4 regions of the Streptomyces thermoviolaceus genome follow, and region 1 is predicted to be linked to each of the others. Evidence: riboswitches for the same ligand, from Rfam matches in the RefSeq annotation. Region 1 holds a riboswitch; each other region holds the start of a gene.

Region 1 (6,941 bases):
CGGCGGGAGGCGGTGTCGTCCGCGGCCAGCTCGACCAGGCGGCGGGTCTGTTCGCAGAAGTGCGCGAACAGCGGAATGTGCGGGAAGCCGGTCGCCAGCGCCGTCGACAGGTGCAGCAGCCAGTCGTGGCGTGCGCGGGCGTGCCCGCGCTCATGGGCGAGCACCGCCTCCAGCTGATGCCCGGTCAGACGGTGCAGGGCGCCGGTGGTGACGATGAGCTGCGGCGGGTGGCCGGGCATCCACCAGGCGTCCGGGTACTCGTCCTCCAGCACCAGCAGCGGCCCGCGGGCGGCGGGAAGACCGGCCGGCAGCTCGGGGGCGCGCTCGCGCAGATGCGCGCGGGCCAGCAGACGGCGCCGGCGGGCGTCGGCCAGCTCGCGGGCGAGCATCGCCGTGGTCCAGGCGGCGCCGAGGGCCAGCAGCAGGGTGAGCACGGCGGCCCAGGCGGGCGTGGCCGACAGGTCGTAGGCGGCGGCCACGGCCTCCGGTGCCGGGGCGAACACCCGGTCGCGGACGGTGCCGAAGAGGGCGGCGGCGCCCAGCACCAGGGCGGCCAGGAAGCAGAGCAGAACGGTGGCGACCAGGCACTGCCACACCCACAGCGCGACCACGGGCTCCCGTTCGGGCCAGGCCGCCCGGGTCAGAGCGCGGGGCACCGGCAGGGCGGCCGTCAGCGCGACGGCACAGAGCAGGAGCAGACAGACGGTCATGCCACGGACTCCGGGATCCTGATCGGAGGTCGGCGGGTGTCGGGTCGTGCGGTGGTGCGGCGGGCCGTGCGGCGCCCGGCGGACGGTCCGCGCACACGGCCAGCCTCAGTATGACGGCGGTGGACGCCTCACGTCAGCGCCCGGCGGCGACCGGTTGCCGCGCGACACCCGGCCCGCACCACCGGCACCCGCACCCGGCCGCCACCACAAGCCCGTCGGCACCGGCGGCCCGCCGCCACCGGCAGCCCACCGACACCGGTGGACCGGCAGCACCGCGCCCGAACGGTCCCGTGCCCGGACGGCCGGTGGCTCAGCCGGCCACGATCCGTCCGGTCACCTCGCCCAGGCCCACCCGGGTCCCGTGCGGGCCCGGAGCCCAGGCCGACAGGGTCACCACGTCTCCGTCCTCCAGGAACGTCCGCTTGCCCTCGGGAAGTTCCAGCGGGTCGCGGCCGTTCCAGGTGAGTTCCAGCAGCGAGCCGCGCTGGCCCGGCTCGGGGCCGCTCACCGTGCCCGAGGCGTACAGGTCGCCGGTGCGCAGAGCGGCGCCGTTGACCGTCAGATGGGCCAGCTGCTGGGCGGCGGTCCAGTACATGGTGGAGAACGGTGGTTCGGACACCACGTGCCCGTTGACGGCGACGGAGATCCTGAGGTCGTAGCCGCCGGGTTCCTCCTCGGAGTCGTCCAGGTACGGCAGCAGCGGGTGGGTGCGCTCGGGCGGCCGCACCCGCGCCTCCTCCAACGCGTCCAGGGGAGTGATCCACGCCGAGACGGAGGTGGCGAAGGACTTGCCGAGGAAGGGCCCGAGGGGGACGTACTCCCAGGCCTGGATGTCGCGCGCCGACCAGTCGTTGAGCAGGCACAGACCGAAGACGTGCTCCCGGAAGTCCGTCATCGGCACCGGCCGCCCGAGCCGCGAGGGCACGCCCACCACGAAGCCGACCTCGGCCTCGATGTCCAGGCGCACCGACGGCCCGAACACCGGCGCGTCCTCGCCGGGCACCCGGCGCTGTCCCGAGGGCCGGACCACGTCCGTTCCGGAGACCACCACGGTCCCGGCCCGGCCGTGGTAACCGATCGGCAGATGCTTCCAGTTGGGGGTGAGGGAGTCCGCGGCGTCCGGGCGGAAGATCTGCCCGACGTTGCGGGCGTGGTGCTCGGAGGCGTAGAAGTCGACGTAGTCCGCGACCTCGAACGGCAGATGCAGGGTCACCGAGGACAGCGGATGCAGGAACGGTGCCACGGTCTCCTGGTGGGAGGGCACCGTCACCCAGGCGGTCAGGGCGCGCCTGACGTCCGACCAGGCGGTGCGGCCGGCGGCGAGCAGCGGGTTCAGGGTCGGCCGGGCGAGCAGGGCGGCGTACGGGGAGCCGAGCGCGTGGGCCGCGGCGCCCGCGTCCAGGACATGATCGCCGAGCCGGACGCCCACGGTCCGGTGGTCGGATCCGGCCGGGGAGAACACGCCGTAGGGAAGGTTGTGCGGACCGAAGGGATCGCCCTCGGGGACCTCGAAGGGGGTCATGGGGTACTGCCTTCCGAGTCGTGTGCCGTGCGTTCCTGGAGGGTGTCGTGGGGATCATGCCCGGTTCCCGGGCCCGGTCATCGTCCGGCACGGCACCGGTCGATCTTCCTGACCGGCGCGAACCCCACGAAAGGCCGTGTACGGGCGGCACGGAAGACCGTGGACGGCCGCACGGTCCTGTGGTCGCGGCACACGTTACGGCGGTGCCGCCTGGTCGGGCAGTGCCTAAAGAGTTTGTAATGTCCGAAATCGTCTTGTGGGAGTCTCCGGTTCCGGCTTAGCGTCGTTCGGGGGACGCGGACGGGGTGGGTCCGCTCCGCTCCGTGGAGGGGGACACGTGGGGGGACCCGTGGGCAGTCGAGTCGCCGGTGTGCCGTTCGAGGCCGACCGCGATGTGCCGGCCCTGATCGTGAAGTTCGGCGACTATCCGCTGCACCACGGCGGGGTGGGAGCGATCCGCAGCCTGGGCCGGCTCGGCGTGCCGATGTACGCGATCACCGAGGACGCCTACACCCCCGCGGCCTGCTCCCGCTATCTCACACGGGCCTTCGTCTGGCGGACCCGGGGCACCGAGGACGCCGGCCATCTGGTGGAGGGCCTGCTGCGGATCGGCCGCCGGATCGGCCGGCCCACCGTGCTGGTGCCCACCGACGAGGAGGCCGCCGTCCTGATCGCCGAGCACCAGGACGCGCTCGCCGGCCCGTTCCTCTTCCCGCGGGTGGCCCCCGGCCTGCCCCGGCAGCTGGCCAGCAAGCAGGGGCTGTACGAGCTGTGCGTGGAGCACGGCGTCCCCGCGCCCGCGACGTCCTTCCCGCAGACCTACGAGGACGTCGTCGCCTTCGCCGAGCAGGCCCGTTTCCCGGTGGTGGCGAAGAACCGCGAGGCGTTCGTGCGCCGCAGCCGCCCGGCGGTGAACGGCACCACGCGGATCACCACCCGCGAGGGCCTGCTCACCCTGGCCCGTGACTGGGGCGAGCGGCCGGGGGTGGTGCTGCAGGAGTACCTGCCGCGGGAGCAGGCCGAGGACTGGATCGTGCACGCCTACTTCGCCCAGGACGCCACCCCGCAGGCGCTGTTCACCGGGGTGAAGGTCCGTTCCTGGCCGCCCCACGCGGGCATGACGGCGCACGCCTACGTCGTGGACAATCCGGAACTCGCCGATCTGGCCGAGCGGTTCGTCAAGCAGATCGGCTTCACCGGGATCGTCGACCTCGACCTGCGCTACGACCGGCGCGACGGGCAGTACAAGCTGCTGGACTTCAATCCGCGGATGGGCGCGCAGTTCCGGCTGTTCGAGAGCGAGTCGGGCGTGGACGTGGTCCGCGCCCTGCACCTGGACCTCACCGGGCGTCCCGTCCCGGCGGGGGAGCAGCGCTCCGGTCACCGCTTCGTCGTGGAGAACATCGACCTGCCCGCCCTGCTCGCCTACCGCCGCAGCGGCTACACCACGCCGCACGCCCCGGCCCGGGCGACCGGGACGGAGCTGGCCTGGCTGGCGGCCGACGACCCGCTGCCGTTCGTCACCATGCTCGCCCGCTTCGTGCGGCCGGGCGTCAAGCACCTCTACCAGCTGTGGCGCACCCACCGCCGCGGCAGCGCCACCTCGGCCCGCGGCTGAGCCGAAACGACGAGCCGCGGCCGGGTCGCGGCAAGGACCCGCGGCTGCGTCGAGGCAGCTGCCTGCGGCTGACCCGCCGTCGGCGACACGCCCGGCGGCCGGTGCGCGTGCCTCGGACGGGCGGCAGGCCCGGCACGGTGCACGGTCCGTATTCTTCGCTCATGCCCGCACCCCCTGCCTACGCCCTCGTCGCCACCGATCTGGACGGGACGCTGCTGCGCGGCGACGACAGCGTGTCCGAGCGTTCCCGAGCCGCGCTGGCGCGGGCGACGGCGGCCGGCGCCCGCCATCTCGTCGTCACCGGCCGGCCGGCGCCGCGGGTGAAGCCGCTGCTGGCGTCCCTGGGCATCACCGGGCTCGCGGTGTGCGGGCAGGGAGCCCAGCTCTACGACGCGGGCGCGGACCGGCTGCTGGCGTCGGTCACCCTGGACCGGGAGACCGCGGAGGTGGCGCTCGGCAAGATCGAGGCCGAGGTGGGCGAGGTGTACGCGGCGGTCGACCAGGACGGCGTGGACGGGCTGACGCTCATCGAGCCGGGCTACCGCATGCCGCACCCGACCCTGCCCGCCCACCGGGTGCAGCGGCGCGACGAGCTGTGGCACAAGCCCATCACCAAGGTGCTGCTGCGCCATCCGGTGCTGTCCGACGACGCGTTGGCGGCGGCGGCCCGCGGCGTGGTGGGCTGTCTCGCCACGGTCACCATGTCGGGCCCGGGGACGGTCGAGCTGCAGCCCCGCGGCATCACCAAGGCGACCGGGCTGGCGCTGGCCGCCGAGCACCTGGGCCTGGACCGGAGCGCCGCTCTGGCGTTCGGGGACATGCCGAACGACATCCCGATGTTCCGGTGGGCCGCCTGGGGGGTGGCGATGGCCGACGCCCACCCGGAACTGAAGGCGGTGGCCGACGAGGTCACCGTGTCGAACGAGGACGACGGAGTCGCCGTCGTCCTCGAACGGTTGTTTGGCTAGTGGTCGGCCGACCGGGTCCCGGCCGGCCGACCGCTCACCGGTACGCGCCGTGGGCGCCGGTCAGTACGGGCCGTTGACGTTGTCGATGGAGCCGTACCGGTCGGCCGCGTAGTTGCAGGCGGCCGTGATGTTGGCGACCGGGTCGTAGATGTCGTACGAGGTGCCGGGCACGTGGTACGCGTCGAACGTGGGCTGGATGACCTGGAGCAGGCCCTTGGACGGGATGCCCTTGGCGGCGTTGGAGTCCCACAGATTGATGGCCTTGGGGTTGCCGGAGGACTCGCGCATCACATTGCGGTAGATGCCGTTGTAGGAGCCGGGGATGCCGTGCTCCCGCATGATCGCGAGCGACTCGCGGATCCAGCCGTCGAGGTTGTCCGAGTAGCTCACCGCGGTGGCGGTGGTCTGCGCCGCCGCCGGGGTGGCCGCGACGGCGCCGGTGGCGCCCACGAGAGGCAGGGCGAGAACGGCGGCGCTCGCGCCGCCGACGGCGAGGGCCCGCATCAGTCGAGCGCTGCGACGGGTAGGACGTCCGTGGACAGACATGGGTTCTTCCTCTCCGCCGCCTGCGAGGTGAGCTGTCGGGTTCGGGCGGAAAGGTGCCCGGCCGGCCCCGAAGGGCGCGGCTTCACCCCTAGCCGTTCCGGCGCGGCCTGACGTCCGGTGACGTCCGGTGCTCCGGCCCGGCGACTTACCTGGGTCCCCCGCTCCTGCCGTGAGGGTTCGGTCGATGGGTTCCGGGCGGCGGCAGGATTCGGCGTTCCGCCCGGCGTGGCGGGAAGCTATGCGACAGCACATGTCCGGAACAAGTCCTCGTCGCCCGCATCGCCCGGATATTCCATGATCAAGGGCTTATGAGGGGCTTGATCCTTCGCGTCCGCCAAGGGTCAACTTGCCTGCGTGAAGCGGGAATAAAGAGCGGGTGGCGCGATGTATGCCCGGCGTGGACGTGATACACCTCACGGTCGCCCGCCGGGCAGGGGTATTCACGGCTAACAGGAATTGGGGTGCTAATAGGGTTGAATCGGGCGATGAAGGGAGGTGTGGGGCGCCGTGGCGTGACGATCGTCACGCCGGGTGACGTTATGGCCAGTGTGAACGTGTGTATGGGTGGGCACGCATGGCGGGCGCGGGCAACCTCTGGCAGGGGGTACCAAGACGGCACATATCTGTACATATGTCGCATTCGGCGCCGTATCGAGCGATACCCGATAGCGCCCGGCCTGGAACGGTGGGCGCTATCGGTGATCGAAACATGACCGGATACGCTGACTTGAGTGATGGCAGCGACCTATCGACAAACCGTGTAATCGCCAGCAGACACCAGCAGACAGGAGACCCCTCGTGACCGTCGTCGGGCCGTTCGGGCTGAGCGTGCGGGGCCAGGCTCTCGAAGCCGATGTCCAGGCCGGGTTGGCGGCTGTCGAGGAAGGGCTGCTCGAAGCCACCAAGAGCGAGGTCCCCTTCATCACCGAGGCCGCGCAGCACCTGGTCAAGGCCGGCGGGAAGCGGTTCAGGCCGCTGCTCGTGATGCTCGCGGCGCAGTTCGGCGACCCGTACGCGCCGGGCGTGGTCCCCTCGGCGGTGGTGGTGGAACTGACCCACCTGGCGACGCTGTATCACGACGACGTCATGGACGAGGCCGCGGTGCGGCGCGGCGTGGCCAGCGCCAACACCCGCTGGGGCAACTCCGTGGCCGTCCTCACCGGTGACTTCCTGTTCGCCCGTGCCTCGCAGATCCTCGCCGACCTGGGCCCCGAGGCGGTCCGGGTGCAGGCCCTGGCCTTCGAGCGGCTGGTCACCGGTCAGATCCTGGAGACCGCGGGCCCCCAGGACGGCCGGGACCCGGTCGACCACTACCTGGACGTCCTCGGCGGCAAGACCGGCTCGCTGGTGGCCGTCTCCTGCCGGTTCGGCGCCATGATGTCCGGGGCCGACGAGACCGTCGTGGACGTGCTCACCCAGTACGGCGAACGGCTGGGCGTCGCCTTCCAGCTGGCCGACGACGTGCTGGACATCGCCTCCGACACCCACGAGTCCGGCAAGACCCCGGGCACCGACCTGCGCGAGGGCATCGCGACCCTGCCGGTGCTGCGGCTGCGCGAGCGGGTGGCGCGGCTCGG
Region 2 (6,941 bases), 2.8 Mb from region 1:
CACCGCTGAGCCGGACATCCTCCAGGACGGCCAGACGGGCGGCCGTCATGGTGTCGATGTACCGGGCCGGTGCACGCTCGAAGGGATCGCGCGTGCCCTTGAACGTGTCGTGGACGCTGTTGCGCCCCAGCCCGGTCGCAGCCCGGTCGCCTCGCACAGATCCTGCGTGGAAGTGGCCTCGAAGCCCTTCTCCCAGAACGTGTGCATCGCCGCGTCCAGGGCCCGTTCCTCGGCGAAGTTCCTCGGTCGGGCCATGCGTCGACCACAACAGGTGTGTGGACCAAGCGATCCGATACGGTCTTCCGCACCGACGGTTCCGCACCGCACAGGCCCCATGCCGGTGTGCGTGCCCTTCCTCTGCCGTTCCCCTGCGTGGTGGCCGACGGGGCCGTCAGGGGCGCGGCTGCCGGGCGAGCCAGTCCTCGTAGCGGGTGGGCGCGAGGTGTGTGGTGTCGTCGCCGGTCAGAACCCCCTCGGGCATGCCGGCGAACAGGCCGGCCGTCTCGTCGGTGACGACACGGCGGCCGTCCGGCCTCGCCTCCAGAGTGATCTCGGCGAGCCGGTCGAGCCGGTACGTCTGCGGTCCCGCGACGGCATGCACGCCCGGCAGCGGACGCCTCTGCGCGGTCCCGGCGACGGCGGCGGCCACATCGGCCGAGGCGATGGGACGCAGACGCGTGGACGGCAGACGCACCTCGTCGCCTTCGGTGCCCATGTCCATCACCGGGCCGATGAACTCGAAGAACTGGGTGGCGCGCACGATGTCGCAGGGGATGCCGCTCGCGCGGGCGGCCTCCTCCTGGGCGACCTTGGCCCGGTAGTAGCCGTAGTCCGGCACCTGGTCGACCCCCACGATGGAGAGCGTGACGTGGTGGCCGACCCCCGCCGCGTGCTCGGCCTCGCTCAGGTGTCGTGCGGACCGGGTGAAGAAGTCGAGCGCGGGCCCGGCGTCGAAGGACGGTGCGTTCGACACGTCCACCACCACGTCCGCTCCCTGCAGGGCCTGGGCCAGGCCCTCGCCGGTCAGGGTGTCGACGCCCGTGGAGGGAGAGGCCGCCACCGCCTCGTGCCCCGCCTGTGACAGCAGTGCCACGACCTGCCGGCCGATCAGTCCCGTACCGCCGATCACCACGATCTTCATCACCGTCTCCGTTCTCGCCCGAGCCGCCCGGTGCATCCGGCGGCGCCCGGGGTGGGGCGGGCCGGAGACCGTGTGCGGCGCCGACGGCCCGCGGTGTCCACGGCACGTACGGACCGGTGTGCGCGACGCCGCGGCGACCACCTGGCCACACAGTTCGTGTGCCCCGCTTCGGGCGTCCCTCCCCTGCGGCGCCTGTACGCCGAACCGAACGCACCGGGCTCAGAGGGGGCGAGCGCGTGAGCAGCCGCGCAGGGTCGCTCCGGGGCATGCCGGCCGCTGATCCGAGACGGGCGAGAACCGAGCGGGGCTGTCGCTGTGCGAGCTGTCGCGACGCTCGAAGAACGGCAAGGCGACGCTGTCGCAGCTGGAGTCCGGCACCGGCAACCCCACCATCGAGACGGTGTTCAACCTCTCGCGCATGCTCGAGGTGCCGATCTCCGACCTGCTGGACAGGCGGCCCGGCGGCGAGCTGATTCGTGGTGCGCGCCGCGGGTCGCGGTGCTCGGCGCGGGGACCGTCGGCTGTGCGTGCGCCCGCGCACCGGTGCCACAGCGTGATGGCCGTCGCCGTCGTGGTGCTGCGCCGGCCGGACACGCCCCGACCTGCCCCGCGCCTTCCGCACCCCGCTGGTGCCCCTGGTCCCGGCCGTCGGCTTCGCCTTCTCGGTCGGGCTGATCGCCCACCGGGGCCGGGTGACCTGGCCGCGTCGCGCCGTGTGGATGGTGGCCGGCCCCGGTGGTCTACGGCCTGTTCTGCCATCCCGGTCCGGTGGTCTACGGCCCGTTCCGCCATCGCGGTCCGGGGAGCGCCGCCGCGGCACCGGGGCGGCCCTGCCCACCGCCTTGGCGGCACCGGCCCGGCGCCTCCGACCGGGCCACCGCCCCAGGGTCTACGACTGGCCCGCGGGCTCGTGCGCCGCGCGCCGGGCGAGGGCGCGTCGCAGCGCCTCCAGCTCGGTGTCGGGCAGGGCGCCTCCCTGGGCGAACTTCAGCACATGCTCGGCGACGGTGCGCACCTTGGTGTTGGTCCGCTGGGAGACCTCCCGCAGGACCAGCCAGGCGTCGTCGGGAGGCATCCGCCCGAAGGCCACCACCGCGCCGATGGCCTGGTCGATCACGGCGTGCGAGGTGAGCGCGTGCTGGAGCTGGTCGATCTCCTCGTGCAGCCGCTCGTGCTCCAGCACCAGGTCGGTGACGGACAGCGGCTGGAGGGGATGCCGCCGGGACATCGCGAAGAACGCCATGGAGTTCCCCTGGGTCGTCGAGCGGCCGAGTTCCATCTCCAGCTTGCGTCAGGAGCACCCGGCGCACGACCGGAGGCCGGACGAGCGAAGCCCTCCCCCGTTCGACGGGCACGTTCTTGCACGTTCTGCATGTTCTGGACACGCGTCGCGCCGGGCGGTGGTGTCCCGGCGGACGCACACCTCCCGGAACACCGTGCCATCCCTCCGCACACCACCACGTCCCCTCACACCACGCCCGTGTGTGCACCACCCCTGCGTGACCCCTGCACCACCCGCGTGATCCACCCCGCTGGCGCCGTCCGCAGGCACGGACAGGCGGGCGCACGAGGCCCTCGCGCTACGCGGCTCAGGGCACAAAACCCCGGATCGGACCAACCGGGATACGGCCTTTTGAGGGAGGCACGCCCCGGCGGAGCGTCGTGTTCCGGTTGCGCACCGGGACCCCGCGATCGCCGGTACGGGCCGCTTCGGCGCTGGTCGCAGGGGCGTGCACACCACCGCAGGACGAGTTGACGCAGCCGATTTCACCCGAACGGGCTAATGGCGAGAAACGACACCACACAGCGGCACTGTTGGGATTTTCAGACCCCCGTAGGCCAAGATCCGTGTCTGACGACAAGCCCCCGCCACCGGTGGCGGGGCGGTCCGGGCGGACGCCGAGTCCTGCCGCCGCCCGGGCGACCGGTCGACGCAGTGGATCGGCAGGAGTGGAGGACCCGAGCACGACGGGTCGCCGGAACGGTCACGCCATGACCGGGCCGGGCGGACCCTTGGGGTGAAGCCGCACACCGCGGCCGGGCTACTTCGCCAGCCCGAATCCGACAGGTCATCCTTCACAGGCGGCTGACGAAGGGTTGCGCATGACTGCGCTCAATCGTGTCCCGTCTTTTGTAGCCCGTGCAGGTACGGCCTCGGCCCTCACCCTCGCCGCCGTGGGCAGCTCGATCGCGATCCCCGGAGCGGCAACCGAGGCCTCGGCAGCGACTCTGGCGACGAAGGCCCTGAAGATCGCGGCGTCCAAGAAGGGCTCCCCCTATCAGTGGGGAGCGACGGGCCCGCGGAGATTCGACTGCTCCGGGCTCACGCTGTACTCCTTCAAGAAGGCCGGCAAGAAGCTGCCCCGCACCGCCGCACAGCAGTACAACAAGACCCGCCACATCTCCGCGCGCAGCCGCCGCGCCGGCGACCTGGTGTTCTTCCACCGGGGCTCGTACGTCTACCACGTCGGCATCTACGCGGGCCACGGCAAGATCTGGCACGCGCCGCGCACCGGAGCCGTGGTGCGGCTGGAGAAGATCTGGACCAAGAACGTCTGGTACGGCAGGGTCAGGTGACCGGGCCGGGTGCCCGTCAGAACACCCCGCGCGCATTCCGTCCCGCGGGCCGCCCGGCGTCCGCCCGGGCCGTGCCCGCGGGGCGGTCGGGCAGGGACCAGGGGAGTTCGACACCGACCGTCTTGCCGCCCTCCCGGAGGGGCCGCACGGTCATACGGCCGCCGCGCTCGGCGGTCAGCCACCGGATGATCACCAGCCCCCGGCCGTTGTCCTGCTGGACAGCGGCCGGCAGTCGTCTGGGCAGGCGCGGATGGCTGTCGGTGACGCCGATGCGCAGCCGTTCGTCGCGGTCGAGGGCGAGGTCCACCGTGAAGGTGGGGGACTGTCCGAGGGTGTGCTGGACGGCGTTGGTGGCGAGTTCGGAGACGATGATCCGCACGGTGTCGGCGATGTCCGAGTCCGGCGGCAGACCCCACTCCGCGAGAATGCCCACCGCATATGCGCGCGCGGCGGACACCGAGGCGGGTTCGCTCGGCAGAGTGACGGATGCTTCCAAATGGTCTGCCATGCGACGTCGTCCCTTTCCCACGGGGCCGCGTTCCGGAAAAAAGCGGAGGTGCGCGTGCGGTCCCGGACCGGTGCTTGCCCGTCAGACTGCCATCACCACGACGGTCACGGGTGGCGATCCACCAAGATATGCATATATCTGTCGCTCGATGCGGTGAACTCTGCTACGGAAGAACGTATTTGACACCGGCCTGTGCAGCGGGCCGTTGCCGCCGTCCCGATCCACGGCGGACCTTTCGAGAAGACGAGGAGTTGCGATGCATCACGGTCCTGAGGTGCGCCGGCGCAAGTTGGGCGCGGAACTGCGTGCCTTGCGCACGGCGGCGGGACTCACCAGCGGCGAGGCGGCCCGCAGAGCGGGCTGGCACCAGTCCAAGGTGAGCCGGATCGAGACCGGCACCAGCGGGGTGAAACCGGCCGACGTCCGGTTACTGCTCGACGCATACGAGGTCGAGGACGGTCAACTGCGCGAACTGCTGCTGGCGTTGGCTGGCTCGGGCGACGCCGAGGACCGTCCCTGGTGGCACGCCTACCGCGGGGTGCTGCCGCCGACCTACCGGGACTTCATCAGCCTGGAGTCCCAGGCCACCGGCATGCGCACCCTGGAGACCTCGGTCGTCCCCGGACTGCTGCAGACCCCCGAGTACGCCCGTGCGGTGACCCGGGCGGCTGTGGACGGGGTCGACGAGCAGCGGCTGGACACCCTGGTCGAGGTGCGGCTGACCCGGCAGGGCGTGCTGCGGGGCGACCCTCCGCTGCGGCTGAACGCAGTACTGGACGAGGCGGTGCTGCGCCGTCAGGTCGGCGGTCCTGAGGTGATGGCACGCCAGCTGGACCGCCTGATGGAGGCGGCCCGGCTCCCCCAGGTGACACTTCAGGTACTGCCCTTTTCCGCGGGTGCTCATATCGGCGTCACAGGCCCTTTCGTAATCTTCTCCTTTTCGAACACATCTGATCTCGACGTGGTAGTTCTCGACCATTTGACGAGTAGCCTCCATCTGGAACGGAAAGAAGACCTGCAGGCCTACTCGGAGGCCTTCGACACCCTTCGGCTCCACGCGATGCCGGCCGAGGACTCGTTGGAATACATCGCCGAGATACGCCAGGACTGGTGACACGGCGAGCGACCGCGTAAGGAGGCACCATGTCTGCTCTGCCGCGGAACGTACGCTCCAGCAAGGACCTGCACGGCGTGCGGTGGCTGCGCAGCAGCTACAGCACGGGCGCCAACAACTGCGTCGAGACGGCCCGGCCGGCCTCGGGGCCCTGCGCCGGGCTGCTCGCCGTACGCGACTCGAAGGACCCCGCCGGGCCCGCGCTGCTGTTCTCCCCCGCCAGCTGGACCCGGTTCACCGCCGCGGTGCACCGCATGTGACCTGCGGCCTGTCGTTCGGATCGTCCCGACGTCGTTCGACAGGCACCGCACCTCGCGGCCGGGCTGATCCGAACGAGAGGGCCAGGGAGCCCCCGGCCACGTCCGGTACCGCACGGCCGTGCCGTGCGGGCTCATGGCCGCGTGTCGCCGATCACCCGGACCGCGTGGTCGATCTGCGCCGGGGTGAGGTCCGCGCGGGCGGTCACCCGGAGCCGTGACACCCCGTCGGGCACGGAGGGCGGCCGGAAGCATCCCACGGCCAGGCCGGCCCGGCGGCAGGCGGCCGCCCAGTCGACGGCCGCCCGCGCGGACGGTGCGCGCACGGAGACCACCGCTGCCTGGGGCCGTACCGCGTCGAGCCCCGCGGCGGTCAGACGCGCGTGCAGCTGTGCGGCCACCTCACGGACCCGGTCCGCCCGCCACGGCTCGCGGCGCAGCAGCCGCAGCGCGGCCAGCGCCGCGCCCGCCGCGGCGGGCGCCAGGCCCGTGTCGAAGACGAACGTGCGGGCCGCGTTGACCAGATGGTGGACGACCCGGGCCGGGCCCAGCACCACACCGCCCTGGCTGCCGAGCGACTTCGACAGCGTGGCGGTCACCACCACGTCGTCGGCGCCCACGAGCCCGGCCGCGTGTGCCGCGCCGCGGCCGCCGGCACCGACGACGCCGAGCCCGTGGGCGTCGTCCACGATCAGTCCCGCGCCGTGCTCCCGGCAGGCGGCGGCGTACCCGGCCAGAGGCGCGAGATCGCCGTCGACCGAGAACACCGTGTCGCAGACCAGGACCGCCGGACCGTCATGGGTGCCGAGCGCCTTGCGCGCGCCCTCGGTATCGCCGTGCCCGATCACCTGCACGGTGCCACGGGCCAGCCGGCAGCCGTCGATGAGCGAGGCATGGTTGCCCGCGTCGGAGACGATCAGCGAGCCGTGCGGCGCCAGCGCGGTGACGGCGGCGAGGTTGGCGGCGTACCCGGAGGAGAACACCAGGGCGGCCTCGGCGCCGCAGAAGTCCGCGAGCTCGCGCTCCAGCGTGCTGTGCAGCTCGGTGGTCCCGGTGACCAGGCGGGACCCGGTGGCGCCGGCGCCCCACGTCCGTGCGGCGGCCGCGGCGCCCTCGACGACCTCGGGGTGGCGGGCCAGCCCCAGGTAGTCGTTGCCCGCCAGATCCAGCAGCCGCGTCCGCGCGGGCCGCGGCAGGAGGGTCCGCAGCAGTCCGGCCCGGCGGCGCGCATCGGCCTGCTCGTCGATCCAGCCGAACGCCATGGCCCCTCCGGAGGTTTGTAGACAGTGCACAGACCCTAGCGCCCCGAGAGCCCGCTCATCGTGTGGATGTGTCCACACCCTG
Region 3 (6,941 bases), 770 kb from region 1:
CCTCCGTGATCCGCAGGACCGCAGGACTGATCCCTCGAACGAAGGAATCCGTCGGGAAGGGGTTCGTCCGCGGGGACAACCGCTCGCCGACTGCGGAATGTTGGGCGCGCAAGCCGCCCGTGGCGCGGAGTCGGGCGAGGCCGCTCTCCGGGCGTGGGCCTGATCACCGGCCTGGACTTCTGCTGCCGCCCGTACGCGGACGGCGTCCGTGGCCCGGCCGGGGCGAAAGGACGGACACGTGGATCTGACCGGCAGGAGGATCCTGGTCTTCGGTGTTCTCACCGAGACCAGCATGGGGTACCGGATCGCCGAGGCGGCGACGAGGGCGGGCGCGGACGTGATCCTCGCGAACGCCCCGGGCCGACCGAGTTCCATCATGGGCCGTATCGCGGGACGGCTGCCGAAGGAGCCGGTGGCGTGCCTGTCCGCGGACATCACCGAGCCCGGTGATCTGGCGGCGCTGGCCGACGGGATCGCCGGGCACTGGGAGGCCCTGGACGGAGTGGTGCACGCCGTGGCGTTCGCGCCGCAGGACGCGCTGGGCGGCAACTTCCTGAACACGCCGTTCGAGTCGGTGGCCACCGCGATGAACGTGTCGGCGTTCTCGCTCAAGGCGCTGACGGTGAGCGTGCTGCCGTTGCTGGAGAAGTCCGAGAACCGTGGATCGGTGGTCAGCCTCACCTTCGACGCGTCCGTCGCCTGGCCGGCCTACGACTGGATGGGGCCCGCGAAGGCCGCGCTGGAGGCCACCAACCGCTACCTCGCCCGGTACCTGGGTCCCAAGGGCATCCGCGTGAACGCGGTCGACTCCGGCCCGATCACCACCATGGCGAGCAGGTCCATCCCGGGGTTCGAGGAGCTCGCGGAGGAGTGGCCCCTGCGGGCTCCGCTGGGCTGGGACACCTCGGACGCCTCGCCGGTGGCCGATGCCGTCGTCTTCCTGCTCAGCGACGCGGCCCGGGCCATCACGGGGCAGGTCCTGCACGTGGACGGCGGTGTCTCCGCCGTGGGCGCCTGACGGCGGCGCGGGGGCCGTCTCGCCGGGCCCGCGTCCGTGCGCGGTGGTCGCCCGACCGGCCCGGCCGCGGGAACGGCAGGTCCGGCGGGAACGGCACATTCCGTGCGAACGGCGGGCTCGACGAGAGCGGGTGGGGCTGAGCGAGACTGGACCGGGGCGGCCCGGAGCCCGGCCGGGGCGCGGGGCCGCTTCCGTCCGTCCGGCTCCGTCTGTGCCGCCGCGCCGCCCCTTGTGGCCGTCGGCTCGTGAGGAAAGAGTGCGTCGATGCCGCTGCCCCATGTCCTGCTGTCCGCCGCCGTCTCCCTCGACGGCTGCCTGGACGACGCCGGGCCCGACCGGCTGCTGCTGTCCTCGCCGGCCGACTTCGACCGGGTCGACGAGGTACGGGCGTCGGTGGACGCGATCCTCGTCGGGGCGGGCACCCTGCGGGCCGACGATCCGCGGCTGCTGGTCGCCTCGGCCGAGCGGCGCGCCGCGCGGGTGGCGAGCGGCCGGCCGGAGCATCCGCTGAAGGTCACGGTCACCGCCTCCGGCGATCTCGATCCGGGGGCGCGTTTCTGGCACACCGGCGGCGAGAAGATCGTCTACACCTCCGACGAGGGCGCCCGGCGGCTGCGGCGGGCCGGTGTCGCCGCCGATGTCGTGCCGTTGGGGGCCGAGCCGGACTGGCGGCGGCTGCTGGAACATCTGCACGACGTCCGAGGAGTGCGCCGGCTGATGGTCGAGGGCGGCGGCACGGTCCACACCCAGCTGCTGCAGCGCCGGCTGGTCGACGAGATCCAGCTGGTGGTGGCGCCGCTGCTGGTCGGGGACCCGCGGGCGCCGCGGATGTTCGGGCCCGGCGCGTACCAGAGCGGGCGGCTGCGGCTGCTGGAGACGCGGGCCGTCGGGGACGTCGTCCTGATGCGGTACGAGCCGACCGAGCCCGGCACCGGGGCGGACGCCGTGCCCGCGGACCGGCACTGGCTGCGGATCGCGTGCGAGCTGGCGGCGCAGTGCCCGCCCTCGCGGACCGCGTTCAGCGTGGGGGCCGTGGTGGTCGCGGCCGACGGCACCGAGCTGGCCCGTGCGCACTCGCGGGAGGGCGGTGACCCGGTGGTGCACGCGGAGGAGGCGGCGCTCGCCAAGATCGATCCCGCGGATCCGCGGCTGCCCGGTGCGACGGTGTACAGCAGCCTGGAGCCGTGCGCCCGGCGTGCCTCCCGGCCGCGTCCGTGCGCCCGGCTGATCCTGGACGCGGGAGTGCGGCGGGTCGTCACGGCCTGGCGGGAGCCGGACACGTTCGTGCCGGGCGCCGACGGGGCCGGGCTGCTGGCGGGTGAGGGCGCCCAGGTCGTGGAGCTGCCGGAGTTCGCCGATGCGGCCCAGGCGCCGAACCGGCATCTGCTGCAGTGAGCGATGCGCGAGCGGACCGGACGCCTGCGGGGTGCGTGACGAGCGCCTCACCGGGGTGTGTGCGAGCACTGCCGCGCATGGCGTACACTGGATACACACCGACGCGGGGTGGAGCAGCTCGGTAGCTCGCTGGGCTCATAACCCAGAGGTCGCAGGTTCAAATCCTGTCCCCGCTACTGAAGGCTCAGGGCCGGAATCCCATCAGGGTTCCGGCCCTGAGTGTTGTTCGGCGGCCTGGGCGGCCGCGCTCGGACGGCCTCCGTGGCCGGTGCGATCGGTGCGGTCGACTGCCAGGGCGTCCGGCGCCGGCGGTACACGGTGCCGGTGCTCTGGGCGTGACGCTTGGTTCGCGGTGCCGGTGCTGTGGAGGTGACGCTTGGTTCGCGGTGCCGGTGCTGTGGAGGTGAGGCCCGGTCCGCGGGGCGGTGCGCGAGGCGTGGACGGCGAACCGGGGACGGTGGCCGGGTGGTGACGGTGTGTGGTCACACGGTCCCCGTCCGCATCACGACTGACGAACTGTCATATGACGTCGGCGTGGGACGGGGAGCTTTTTTCGGTCGTCGCTGGCCGGATTCCCGGGTCAACTCGCCCTGGTTTCGCCGGTGATGAGGCGTATGTCCTGGCCTGAAAAGCTGCAAGGAACCAGCCGTACGGGCTTGGAAACGGTGCCTCGCTTCTATTAACGTTCGATAACGCAGCGCGGTCGTCCCAGCCGTCACAAGAGGCGGCTCCGCGTGCGCACGCCGAATCCCGCAAGGGAACCGGGGAACCATCCATCAGGGGTGAATCGGGCCCGACTGCCCTGCTCTGCACGGCAGTTGACGCGCGTAGGAGACCTTCCTGCTCCGAACCCGTCAGCTAACCCGGTAGGCGAGACGGAAGGAAAGGAGTGCGCCTCCGTGGCGTCCAACCCGCCCGCTCCCGAAGCCCCGTTCCTGCCCAGCCCGCACACCGAGACCTTCGGCCACGACGCCGGTCGGTCCGACGAGGGCACCTGGACGGAGTGGAACCCCACCGAGGAGTCCGTCCGCCCGGTGCGCGGCCGGCACCGGGTCGTCAAGCAGCGCGGCGGCGGATTCGCCCGCAGTTCCACCGTGCTCGGCGTGGGTGTGATCGCCGCGGTCGGAGCGGGCGGCATGGCCAGCGCCAACCCGGGCAAGCCGCCGGTGTCCATCTCCCTGCCGGACCTGCCGTCCGTCGGTTCGCTGCTCGACACCTCCGCGCAGCACACCGACACCGAGCAGGGCTCCGCGACCGCGCTCAGCGACGTCACCCAGGTCACCGCCGAGACCGACGGGAACACCGACGCCGGCCGCACCGACGCCGGAGAGGCCCTGCGCAACCGGATCATCGCCCAGGCCGAGCAGCAGCGGGCCCAGGTCGAGATCAAGGCGCAGGAGGAGGCCGACGCCGCCGCCGACCGGCAGGCCGAGCAGGCCGCCGCCCAGGCGCAGAAGGAGGCCGCCGCCGCGAAGCAGAAGGCGGAGGAGGAGGCCAAGAAGAAGGCCGAGCAGGAGCGGCTGGCCCGGCTGGCCAAGCAGTACACGCTGCCGACCTCGTCGTACACCATCACCTCCACCTTCGGCGACGCCGGCTCGATGTGGTCCAGCGGCCACCACACCGGCCTGGACTTCGCCGCGCCCACCGGCACCCTGATCAAGGCGATCCACAGCGGCACCATCACCCAGGCGGGCTGGGCCGGGGCCTACGGCTACCGCACGGTCCTCACCCTGGACGACGGCACCGAGCTGTGGTTCTGCCACCAGTCGTCGATCACCGTGTCCGTCGGCCAGAAGGTGAACACCGGCGACGTCATCGGCCGGGTGGGCGCCACCGGCAATGTGACCGGTCCGCATCTGCACCTGGAGGTCCACCCGGACGGGCAGGCCGCCGGCATCGACCCGATGGCGTGGCTGCAGGGCAAGGGACTCCAGCCGTAGGCGTCGACCGGCCCCGCGCGGCACCGTGGGGCCGTTCGCGTGATCTTCGCCGATGGGCCCGGCGGAGGGCGAAATGACCGGTCCCGGCCGGCGTTGACGTGGGTATGAGTCCTGTGCGCACGCTCGGTCCGTCAAACCTCGAGGTCTTTCCGCTCTGCCTGGGCGGCAACGTCTTCGGCTGGACCGCCGACGAGAAGCAGTCCTTCGCCGTCCTGGACGCGTACACCGCCGCGGGCGGCAACTTCATCGACACCGCCGACTCGTACTCGGCCTGGGCGGAGGGCAACAAGGGCGGCGAGTCGGAGACGGTGATCGGCCGGTGGCTGGCGAAGCGGGGCAGCCGCTCCGACGTCGTCATCGCCACCAAGGTCAGCCAGCACCCGGAGTACCGGGGCCTGTCCGCGGCCACCATCAAGGCCGCGGCCGACGCCTCCCTGCGGCGGCTGGGCACCGACCACATCGACCTGTACTACACGCACTTCGATCAGCCCGAGGTGCCGGTCGAGGAGATCATCGGCGCGCTGGACGAGCTGGTGCGGGCGGGCAAGGTCCGGTACATCGCCGCCTCCAACATCTCCCCGGAGCGCCTGCGGGCCTCGCTGGAGTTCTCCGACCGGGAGGGGCTGGCCCGGTACGTGGCGCTCCAGCCGCACTACAACCTGGTCTCGCGCGACACCTACGAGGGCGAGCTGCGGGACGTCGCCCGGGGCTGGGGCCTGGCGGCCGTGCCGTACTGGGCGCTGGCCGCTGGATTCCTCACCGGCAAGTACCGGCCCGGTGTCACGGTCGACAGCGCGCGGGCGAGCGGTGCCGGGGCCCACCTGGAGACCGAGCGCGGGCGGAAGGTCCTCGCCGCGCTCGACGAGGTGGCCCGACGGCACGGCGCCGAGGTCGCCACGGTGGCGCTGGCGTGGCTCGCGGCGCAGCCGACGGTGGTCGCCCCGATCGCCTCGGCCCGGACGGTGGAGCAGCTTCCGGCGCTGCTCGCCATGGCGGACCTGCGGCTGACGGACGACGACCTGGCCGAGCTGAACCGCGCCTCGGCCTGAGCGGTCCGGGCGGGGCGGACGGCAGGCGGAACAGGCAGAACAGTCAGCCGGAGCAGACGGAGCAGGCAGAACAGTCAGCCGGAGCAGACGGAGCAGGGCCGGTACCCCGTCGGCGGGGTACCGGCCCTGACGCGTCTCGACGGCCTCGAGGGTGCGGCCTCAGGGCTGGTGCGGGGCCCATGGGTCGTGGCCGTGCCAGGGGCCGTAGGGGCCTGCCGGTCCGTGGGTTCCTGGTCCCTGAGGCCCCGGTCCGTGGGGTCCCGGGGCAGGGGAGGGCGCGGTCGGCCCCTGAGCTGCTGCGGTGGGCCCGCTGACGGGGGCCGCGGGGCCGGTGACGGGGAACGGATACGGCTGGACGGCCGGCGGGGTGTGCGGGTACCGCTGGGACTGGCCGTACACCCCGTACACCGGCCACGGGGGTGCGGCCACCGGCACCGGTGGTGCGGTCATGCGGGCGGCGTGGTCGAGGGCGGGCTGGGCCACCTCGCGCCGCCGCCACATCTCGTGCAGCAGCGCCTGCTCCCGTGCCACGAAGTCGGCCCCGGCCCGGCCCAGACGGCCCCGGCGGCGCAAGAACGCCAGCGAGGTCGCGTACGCCTCGTACTCGGCCACCGCCCGCGCCCCGGACCTGCCCAGGTGCCGTCCGGCGTAGTCGCGGGCCAGCCGTCGGGCCCGCAGGGAGCCCAGCGCGAAGGGTTCCGCGGGGGTGAGCCACCCGGCGGCGGCGTACCCGGGCAGCTCCTCGCGTACGGTGCGCAGCTCCCGCTGCCGGGACCAGATGACCAGCCAGGTCAGCAGCCCGAACGCGGGCACCATGAAGGCGACGTAGACGGCGAGGAAACCGAACCGGCCGAAGCTCGCCGAGCCGTTCCACAGGGCGTGCATGCCCATCGCGAGCAGCAGCCCAGCGGGCGGCAGCAGGTGGCGGCGGAGCTGCCGCTGCCGTCCGGTGGGGCCGCGGTCCCCGGTCAGGGCGGCCGCCATGCCGAAGCCGATGCCGGTCAGCACGGTGAACAGCGGGTGCGCGAACGGCGACATGATCACGCGGACGAAGAAGGTCGCCAGGGTCGCGGAGGCGATGCCCCGGTCGCCGGTGAGCTGGTCGGTGCCGAACGCGTTGCCCAGGTAGAGGATGTTCTCGGTGAACGCGAAGCCGGTCGCGGTCACGCCCGCGATCACCACGCCGTCGACGATGCCGGTGAAGTCGCGTCTGCGGAACAGGAAGATCAGCAGGACGGCGGCGGCTTTCGCGGACTCCTCCACCACGGGCGCGATCACGGTGGCGCCGAGGGTGTCGGCGCCCGACGGGTCGGCGGTGGCCGTCGCGATCCACCGGGTGGCGAAACTGTTGGCGACGATCGCGATGAGCGCCGCCGCGCAGGCGCCCCAGGCGAAGGCGAACACCATGTTCCGCCAGGGGCCGGGGTCGACCCGGTCCAGCCAGCGGAAGGCCGCGGTCAGCAGGGGAACGGGCAGCACGGCCAGCCCCAGCCCCACCAGGAATCCCTCGGTGCCGGTCTGGCGCCGCACCAGGGCGAG
Region 4 (6,941 bases), 1.2 Mb from region 1:
CTGGCCAACGGCCTGCGCGTGGTGCTCTCCGAGGACCACCTGACCCCGGTCGCGGCGGTGTGCCTCTGGTACGACGTCGGCTCCCGCCACGAGGTCAAGGGGCGCACCGGCCTGGCTCACCTCTTCGAGCACCTGATGTTCCAGGGCTCCGCCCAGGTCAAGGGCAACGGTCACTTCGAACTGGTGCAGGGCGCCGGCGGCTCCCTCAACGGCACCACCAGCTTCGAGCGCACCAACTACTTCGAGACCATGCCCGCCCACCAGCTGGAGCTGGCCCTGTGGCTGGAGGCCGACCGCATGGGCTCGCTGCTGACCGCGCTGGACGAGGAATCCCTGGAGAACCAGCGGGACGTCGTCAAGAACGAGCGCCGTCAGCGCTACGACAACGTCCCCTACGGCACCGCCTTCGAGAAGCTGACCGCGCTCGCCTACCCGGAGGGCCACCCCTACCACCACACCCCCATCGGGTCGATGGCGGACCTGGACGCGGCCACCCTGGAGGACGCCCGCGAGTTCTTCCGCACCTACTACGCGCCGAACAACGCGGTGCTCTCCGTGGTCGGCGACATCGACCCCGAGCAGACCCTCGCCTGGATCGAGAAGTACTTCGGCTCCATCCCCGCCCACGACGGCAAGCCCGAGCCCCGCGACGGCACGCTGCCCGACATCATCGGCGAGCAGCTGCGGGAGGTCGTCGAGGAGGACGTGCCCGCCCGCGCCCTGATGGCCGCCTACCGGCTGCCGCACGACGGCACCCGTGCCTGCGACGCGGCCGACCTGGCGCTGACCGTCCTCGGCGGCGGCGAGTCCTCCCGGCTCTACAACCGCCTGGTGCGCCGCGACCGCACCGCCGTCGCCGCCGGCTTCGGCCTGCTGCGGCTGGCCGGCGCGCCCTCCCTGGGCTGGCTGGACGTGAAGACCTCCGGCGACGTCGAGGTCCCCGTCATCGAGGCCGCCATCGACGAGGAGCTGGCCCGGTTCGCCGAGGAGGGCCCGACCGCCGAGGAGATGGAGCGCGCGCAGGCCCAGCTGGAGCGCGAGTGGCTGGACCGGCTCGGCACGGTCGCCGGCCGCGCCGACGAACTGTGCCGCTTCGCCGTCCTGTTCGGCGACCCGCAGCTGGCCCTGACCGCCGTCCAGCGCGTCCTCGAGGTCACCCCCGAGGAGGTCCAGGAGATCGCCAAGGCCCGCCTGCGCCCCGACAACCGCGCGGTGCTCGTCTACGAGCCCACCGCCGACACCCAGGACGACACCCCGGACGCGGACGCCGCGGCCGCCGACGACAGCGAGGAGACGGCGAAGTGACCGAGCTCGCCACGATGGAGTTCCACCCGCGGCCCCAGGCGGGCGAGGCCAAGCCGTGGGCGTTCCCCGCCCCCGAGCGCGGCACCCTGGACAACGGCCTGACCGTGCTGCGCTGCCACCGCCCCGGCCAGCAGGTCGTCGCCGTCGAGGTGCTGCTGGACGCCCCGCTGGACGCCGAGCCGGCCGGTCTGGACGGCGTCGCAACGATCATGGCGCGGGCCTTCTCCGAGGGCACCGACCGACTCTCAGCGGAGGAGTACGCGGCCGAGCTGGAGCGCGCCGGCGCCACCTTGGACACGCACGCCGACCACCCCGGCGTCCGCCTCAGCCTGGAGGTCCCCGCCTCCCGCCTCGCCAAGGGCCTCGGCCTGCTCGCCGACGCGCTGCGGTCCCCCGCGTTCGCCGAGTCCGAGATCGAGCGCCTGGTGCGCAACCGGCTCGACGAGATCCCGCACGAGCTGGCCAACCCCTCCCGCCGCGCCGCCAAGGAACTGTCCAAGGAGCTGTTCCCGGCCGACTCGCGCATGTCCCGGCCGCGGCAGGGCACCGAGGAGACCGTCGCCGCGATCGACGCGGCCGCCGTCCGCGCCTTCTACAACCGCCATGTGCGCCCCTCCACCGCCACGGTCGTGGTGGTCGGCGACCTGACCGGCATCGACCTGGACGCGGTGCTCGGCGACACCCTGGGCGCCTGGACCGGCGCGCCCGCCACGCCGCGCCCGGTGCCCCCGGTGACCGCCGACGACACCGGCCGCGTGGTCATCGTGGACCGTCCCGGGGCCGTGCAGACCCAGCTGCTCATCGGCCGCATCGGACCGGACCGGCACTCCAGCGTGTGGCCCGCCCAGGTGCTCGGCACCTACTGCCTGGGCGGCACCCTCACCTCCCGCCTCGACCGGGTGCTGCGCGAGGAGAAGGGCTACACCTACGGGGTGCGGGCCTTCGGCCAGGTGCTGCGGTCCGCGCCGGACGGATCGGGCGCCGCGATGCTCGCGATCAGCGGCTCCGTCGACACCCCGAACACCGGGCCCGCCCTGGACGACCTGTTCACCGTGCTGCGCACCCTGGCCGCCGAGGGCCTGACCGACGCCGAGCGGGACAACGCCGTGCAGAACCTCGTCGGGGTGGCACCGCTGAAGTACGAGACGGCGGCCGCCGTGGCGAGCACCCTCGCCGACCAGGTCGAACAGCATCTGCCGGACGACTACCAGGCCACGCTGTACCAGCAGCTCGCCGTCACCGGCACGGTGGAGGCCACCGCGGCCGTGGTCAGCGCCTTCCCGGTGGACCGCCTGGTGACGGTCCTCGTCGGTGACGCGGCGCAGATCGAGGAACCCGTGGCCGCCCTGGGCATCGGCCCGGTCACCGTCGTCCCGGCCGAGTGACGGCATCGGTGACGGCATACGTGACGCCCTAGCGGACCACCGAGCCGGCGGGGCCCTGGTGACCGGACGGTCACCAGGGCCCCGTGGTGTCCCAAATGCGCCGGAGGCTGCCTTTCTGCCCTGTGGTCTGTGCTACAAACTCCCGCTTCGGTTTGGGAATTGACGTGCGCCCCCTTTAGCGTCTCTCCGGCTGTTCGTCGGGCTTCACGCCGCACCCGCGGCACCGGACAGCCATCGCCGAGTCCCCGTACGGCGCGAGCCAGGGGAGCCGGGGACCCATGTCCCGGGGTGAATCGGACGCCCGCACAAGGCCGCGCGGGTGACCGTAGGAGACCTTCCTGCTCCGAACCCGTCAGCTAACCCGGCAGGCGACAGGGAAGGAAAGGACCAGCGTCTGCATGGCGTTCACGCGCGCCACCGGCAAGCACCGCCGTCCCGGGTCGATCCACCGCACCACCGCCCGCGCCGCCGGCGTCGCGGCCCTGACCACCACCGGCGTCGTCGGCACCCTGGCCGCCTCGCCGGCCTTCGCCTCCGACGGTCCGGCCGCCGAGGAGACCGGCCTCAGCCCGGTGATCTCCCTGACCGACGCCCTCGCGGACAAGATCGACGCACAGGCCGTCGCCCAGCGCGAGGCGGCCGACCGCAAGCGGGCCGAGCAGGAGGCCCGGAAGGCGGCCGCCGAGCTGGCGAAGCGGGAACGGGAGGCCGCCGAGCGCGCCGCCCGGGAGGCCGAGCGCAAGCTGCTCGACACCTTCGTGGCGCCGGTCTTCGGCTCCTCCGTCTCCACCGGCTACCACAGCGGCGGCTCCCTGTGGTCCTCCGGCACCCACACCGGCATCGACTTCCACGCCGCCACCGGCACCCCGGTGCATGCCGTCGGCTCCGGCACCGTCGTCCAGACCGGCTGGGGCGGCGCGTACGGCAACCAGATCGTGATCCGGATGGCCGACGGTCACTACACCCAGTACGGCCACCTGTCGTTCATCAACGTCTCGGTGGGCGAGCAGGTCGTCCCCGGCCAGCAGATCGGCCTGTCCGGCGCGACCGGCAACGTCACCGGACCGCACCTGCACTTCGAGGTGCGCACCGGCCCCGACTACGGCTCCGACATCGACCCCGTCGCCTACCTCCGCCAGCACGGCGTGGACGTCTGACGCGCACCGGCGCGGCGAACGGCTTCGGCGCCGGAACGGTCCTGACGCCCGAACGGCCTCGACGCCGCGCGAACGCCCCGGCTCCCACGGAAAAGCCCCGGCCGCAACCGCGCGCCGGGGCTTTTCTCCGTTCCGTACGCGCGCCGCGGGCGCGTTGTCCAAAACCCGCCCATGAAAAACAGTTCCCCGCCGCAAATAACGGTTTCCTGCCTTAGAGTCGGCCCCAGAGTTCAGTGAACTCGCGCGCCTCGCACGGCGCGAGGCGGAAATGACGACGGTATGCAGGCGGAGGTCGGTCATGCGCATTCCGGCGCATTCGGTGTGCACGGCGATCCGGGACGACATCGTCGCCGGGGTCCACCCGCGCGGCAGCCGGCTCACGGAGGACGTCCTCGCCCGCCGCTACGGCGTCTCCCGCGTCCCCGTGCGCGAGGCCCTGCGCACCCTGGAGGCCGAGGGCTTCGTCGTGACCCGCCGGCACGCCGGCGCCTGCGTGGCGGAACCCACCGAGCAGGAGGCCGCCGACCTGTTGGAGATGCGCCTGCTGCTGGAACCCCTGGGCGCCGCGCGAGCCGCCCAGCGGCGCACCGAGTCGCATCTGAAGGTGCTGCGCGGCCTGGTCAGGCTGGGCCGGGAGCGGGCCGAGCGCGGCGCCGGCGAGGAACTGCGCGCGCTGGGCGCCTGGTTCCACGAGACGCTCGTCCAGGCCAGCGGCAGCCCCGCGCTCATCACCGCGCTCACCCGGCTCCGGCTGAAGATCGCGTGGATCTACCAGGTGGCCGCCCCGGCCGACCCCGTGGCCTCGTGGGCCGAGCACGCGGCCGTCGTGGACGCGGTGCGGCGCGGCGACAGCGAGCGCGCCCGGGCCATCGCGGCGCTGCACGTCCAGCGTGCCGTCTCCCGGCACCGCCTGCGCGAGCCCGGCGCCCCGGCCGGCCCGGACGCCGGCGTCAGGACGGCCCGCCGCTGAGGGACGGCGTACCGCCAAGGACGGCACCCACCGTCCCGGACGGCTTGCTCGCCGATCGTGCACCGCCGGGTGTCCGCGGGCCGGTCGCCGTGGGCGCTGTGAGGACTTCGCAACCTGCCGTCAACATTCCGCGCCCCTCCCATTAACACACGTGCCGTAGAAAAAAGGAACGGAGAATTCGCTGCGGTGCGCCCGCCTGCTGCCCTTTTCTCTCTTCTCCCGGGAATACCGGGAAATGCAGAACCGCGCCGCCCCGAAGGGGCGACGCGGCCGCTTTCCGTTCGTCCTGCGGGCGATGCGCCGAACCGCCCTGCCCGCAAACCCGTGCCGGGAATTCAGACCGTCTCGGGCAGTTCCTCGAGCCCCTCGGCCACCAGCTTCGCCAGACGGTCCAGCACGATGTCCGCACCCTCGGCGTCGGAGGCCAGGACGATCTCCTCGCCGCCCTGCGCGCCCAGGCTCAGGACGGCCAGCATGGAAGCCGCGTTCACGGGCTTTCCGTCGGCGGCCTTGGCGATCGTCACGGGGACGCCGGCGGCCGTCGCGGCCCGGACGAAGATGGAGGCGGGGCGGGCGTGGAGTCCCTCGGCCCAACCGACGTTGACGCGACGCTCAGCCATGTGATGCTGCCCTTCCGGTGTGGCGAGTTGTCTAGACCAGTGTCGCACGAAGTGCGCCCCGGTGCGGAGCGGTGTGAGCTGTTCCGCATCCGGGCCCGGTCCGGACCACGGCCTGGTCCGGTGTGTTCACAGACTGCATCGCGTCGTTGCTGTGCGCCAGCCGTACTCTGGGGCCCATGCAGACCTCCTCGGACCGGCACGAGTATCCCGCCCACTGGGAGGCGGACGTGGTGCTGCGCGACGGTGGCACCGCGCGGATCCGCCCCATCACCGAGGAGGACGCCGACCGTCTGGTCAGCTTCTACGAACAGGTCTCCGACGAGTCGAAGTACTACCGCTTCTTCGCGCCCTACCCGCGCCTGTCCGCGAAGGACGTCCACCGCTTCACCCACCACGACTTCGTCGACCGCGTGGGTCTCGCGGCCCTCATCGGCGACGAGTTCATCGCCACCGTGCGCTACGACCGCATCGGCACCCCGGGCCGCCCCGCCACGTCCCCCTCCGACGAGGCCGAGGTCGCCTTCCTCGTGCAGGACGCCCATCAGGGACGCGGCGTCGCCTCCGCCCTCCTGGAGCACATCGCCGCCGTCGCCCGCGAGCGCGGCATCCGCCGCTTCATCGCCGAGGTGCTGCCCGCCAACACCCGGATGATCAAGGTTTTCACCGACGCCGGCTACACCCAGAAGCGCAGCTTCGAGGACGGCGTCGTCCGCCTGGAGTTCGACATCGAGCCCACGGACCGCTCGCTGGCGGTCCAGCACGCCCGGGAACAGCGCGCCGAGGCCCGCTCCGTCCGCCGCCTGCTGGAACCCGGCTCCGTCGCCGTCGTCGGCGTTGGCCGCACCCCCGGAGGTGTCGGCCGCAGCATCCTCGGCCACCTGCGGGCCGCCGGGTTCCCCGGGCCCCTGTACGCCGTCAACCGGGCCTTCGGCGAGGACCGCGAGTGGATCGACGGCGTGCCCGCCCACCGCTCGGTGCGCGACATCGACGGACCCGTGGACCTCGCGGTGATCGCCGTGCCCGCCGCACAGGTCCCCGAGGTCGTCGCCGACTGCGGCGCACACGGCGTGCAGGGCCTGGTCGTGGTCTCCGCCGGATACGCCGAGAGCGGCCCCGAGGGCCGTGAACGCCAGCGCGCCCTGGTCCGGCAGGCCCGCGCCCACGGCATGCGGATCATCGGACCCAACGCCTTCGGCGTCATCAACACCGCGCCCGGCGTCCGGCTCAACGCCTCCCTCGCCCCCGAGATGCCCCGCCCCGGCCGCATCGGCCTGTTCACCCAGTCCGGCGCCATCGGCGTCGCCCTGCTGTCCCGGCTGCACCGCCGCGGCGGCGGCGTCACCGGCGTGACCGGCGTGTCCACCTTCGTCTCGGCCGGCAACCGCGCGGACGTCTCCGGCAACGACGTCCTGCAGTACTGGTACGACGACCCCGACACCGACGTCGTGCTCATGTACCTGGAGACGATGGGCAACCCGCGCAAGTTCACCCGGCTGGCCCGGCG

The links. Region 1 has a riboswitch for cyclic di-AMP ahead of OG899_RS10940 (transglycosylase SLT domain-containing protein). Riboswitches for the same ligand answer to the same signal wherever they lie in the genome.
Region 2: linked by a shared signal. The riboswitch ahead of OG899_RS23330 (C40 family peptidase) and the one ahead of OG899_RS10940 (transglycosylase SLT domain-containing protein) in region 1 are both predicted to bind cyclic di-AMP.
Region 3: linked by a shared signal. The riboswitch ahead of OG899_RS14380 (M23 family metallopeptidase) and the one ahead of OG899_RS10940 (transglycosylase SLT domain-containing protein) in region 1 are both predicted to bind cyclic di-AMP.
Region 4: linked by a shared signal. The riboswitch ahead of OG899_RS05650 (M23 family metallopeptidase) and the one ahead of OG899_RS10940 (transglycosylase SLT domain-containing protein) in region 1 are both predicted to bind cyclic di-AMP.

The regions. Positions count from the first base shown of each region.
Region 1 covers NZ_CP109280.1:2,507,780-2,514,720, reverse strand. The annotation lists gene OG899_RS10960 (M56 family metallopeptidase) at 1-710, opposite strand, end outside; gene fahA (fumarylacetoacetase) at 1,021-2,232, opposite strand; gene OG899_RS10950 (ATP-grasp domain-containing protein) at 2,603-3,850, shown strand; gene OG899_RS10945 (HAD family hydrolase) at 4,012-4,818, shown strand; gene OG899_RS10940 (transglycosylase SLT domain-containing protein) at 4,879-5,364, opposite strand; cyclic di-AMP (ydaO/yuaA leader) riboswitch at 5,369-5,557, opposite strand; gene OG899_RS10935 (polyprenyl synthetase family protein) at 6,163-6,941, shown strand, end outside.
Region 2 covers NZ_CP109280.1:5,341,483-5,348,423, reverse strand. The annotation lists gene OG899_RS23355 (hypothetical protein) at 46-207, opposite strand; gene OG899_RS23350 (SDR family oxidoreductase) at 392-1,141, opposite strand; partial or broken gene OG899_RS23345 (XRE family transcriptional regulator) at 1,449-1,526, shown strand; partial or broken gene OG899_RS23340 (amino acid permease C-terminal domain-containing protein) at 1,744-1,860, shown strand; gene OG899_RS23335 (ANTAR domain-containing protein) at 2,031-2,420, opposite strand; cyclic di-AMP (ydaO/yuaA leader) riboswitch at 3,120-3,242, shown strand; gene OG899_RS23330 (C40 family peptidase) at 3,245-3,718, shown strand; gene OG899_RS23325 (ATP-binding protein) at 3,735-4,226, opposite strand; gene OG899_RS23320 (helix-turn-helix transcriptional regulator) at 4,483-5,340, shown strand; gene OG899_RS23315 (DUF397 domain-containing protein) at 5,370-5,600, shown strand; gene OG899_RS23310 (8-amino-7-oxononanoate synthase) at 5,732-6,859, opposite strand.
Region 3 covers NZ_CP109280.1:3,278,198-3,285,138, forward strand. The annotation lists gene fabI (enoyl-ACP reductase FabI) at 239-1,018, shown strand; gene OG899_RS14370 (dihydrofolate reductase family protein) at 1,283-2,413, shown strand; tRNA gene OG899_RS14375 (tRNA-Met) at 2,516-2,589, shown strand; cyclic di-AMP (ydaO/yuaA leader) riboswitch at 3,145-3,301, shown strand; gene OG899_RS14380 (M23 family metallopeptidase) at 3,313-4,353, shown strand; gene OG899_RS14385 (aldo/keto reductase) at 4,458-5,402, shown strand; gene OG899_RS14390 (PrsW family intramembrane metalloprotease) at 5,562-6,941, opposite strand, start outside.
Region 4 covers NZ_CP109280.1:1,278,016-1,284,956, reverse strand. The annotation lists gene OG899_RS05660 (pitrilysin family protein) at 1-1,305, shown strand, start outside; gene OG899_RS05655 (pitrilysin family protein) at 1,302-2,690, shown strand; cyclic di-AMP (ydaO/yuaA leader) riboswitch at 2,916-3,076, shown strand; gene OG899_RS05650 (M23 family metallopeptidase) at 3,089-3,847, shown strand; gene OG899_RS05645 (GntR family transcriptional regulator) at 4,146-4,817, shown strand; gene OG899_RS05640 (HPr family phosphocarrier protein) at 5,153-5,437, opposite strand; gene OG899_RS05635 (GNAT family N-acetyltransferase) at 5,614-6,941, shown strand, end outside.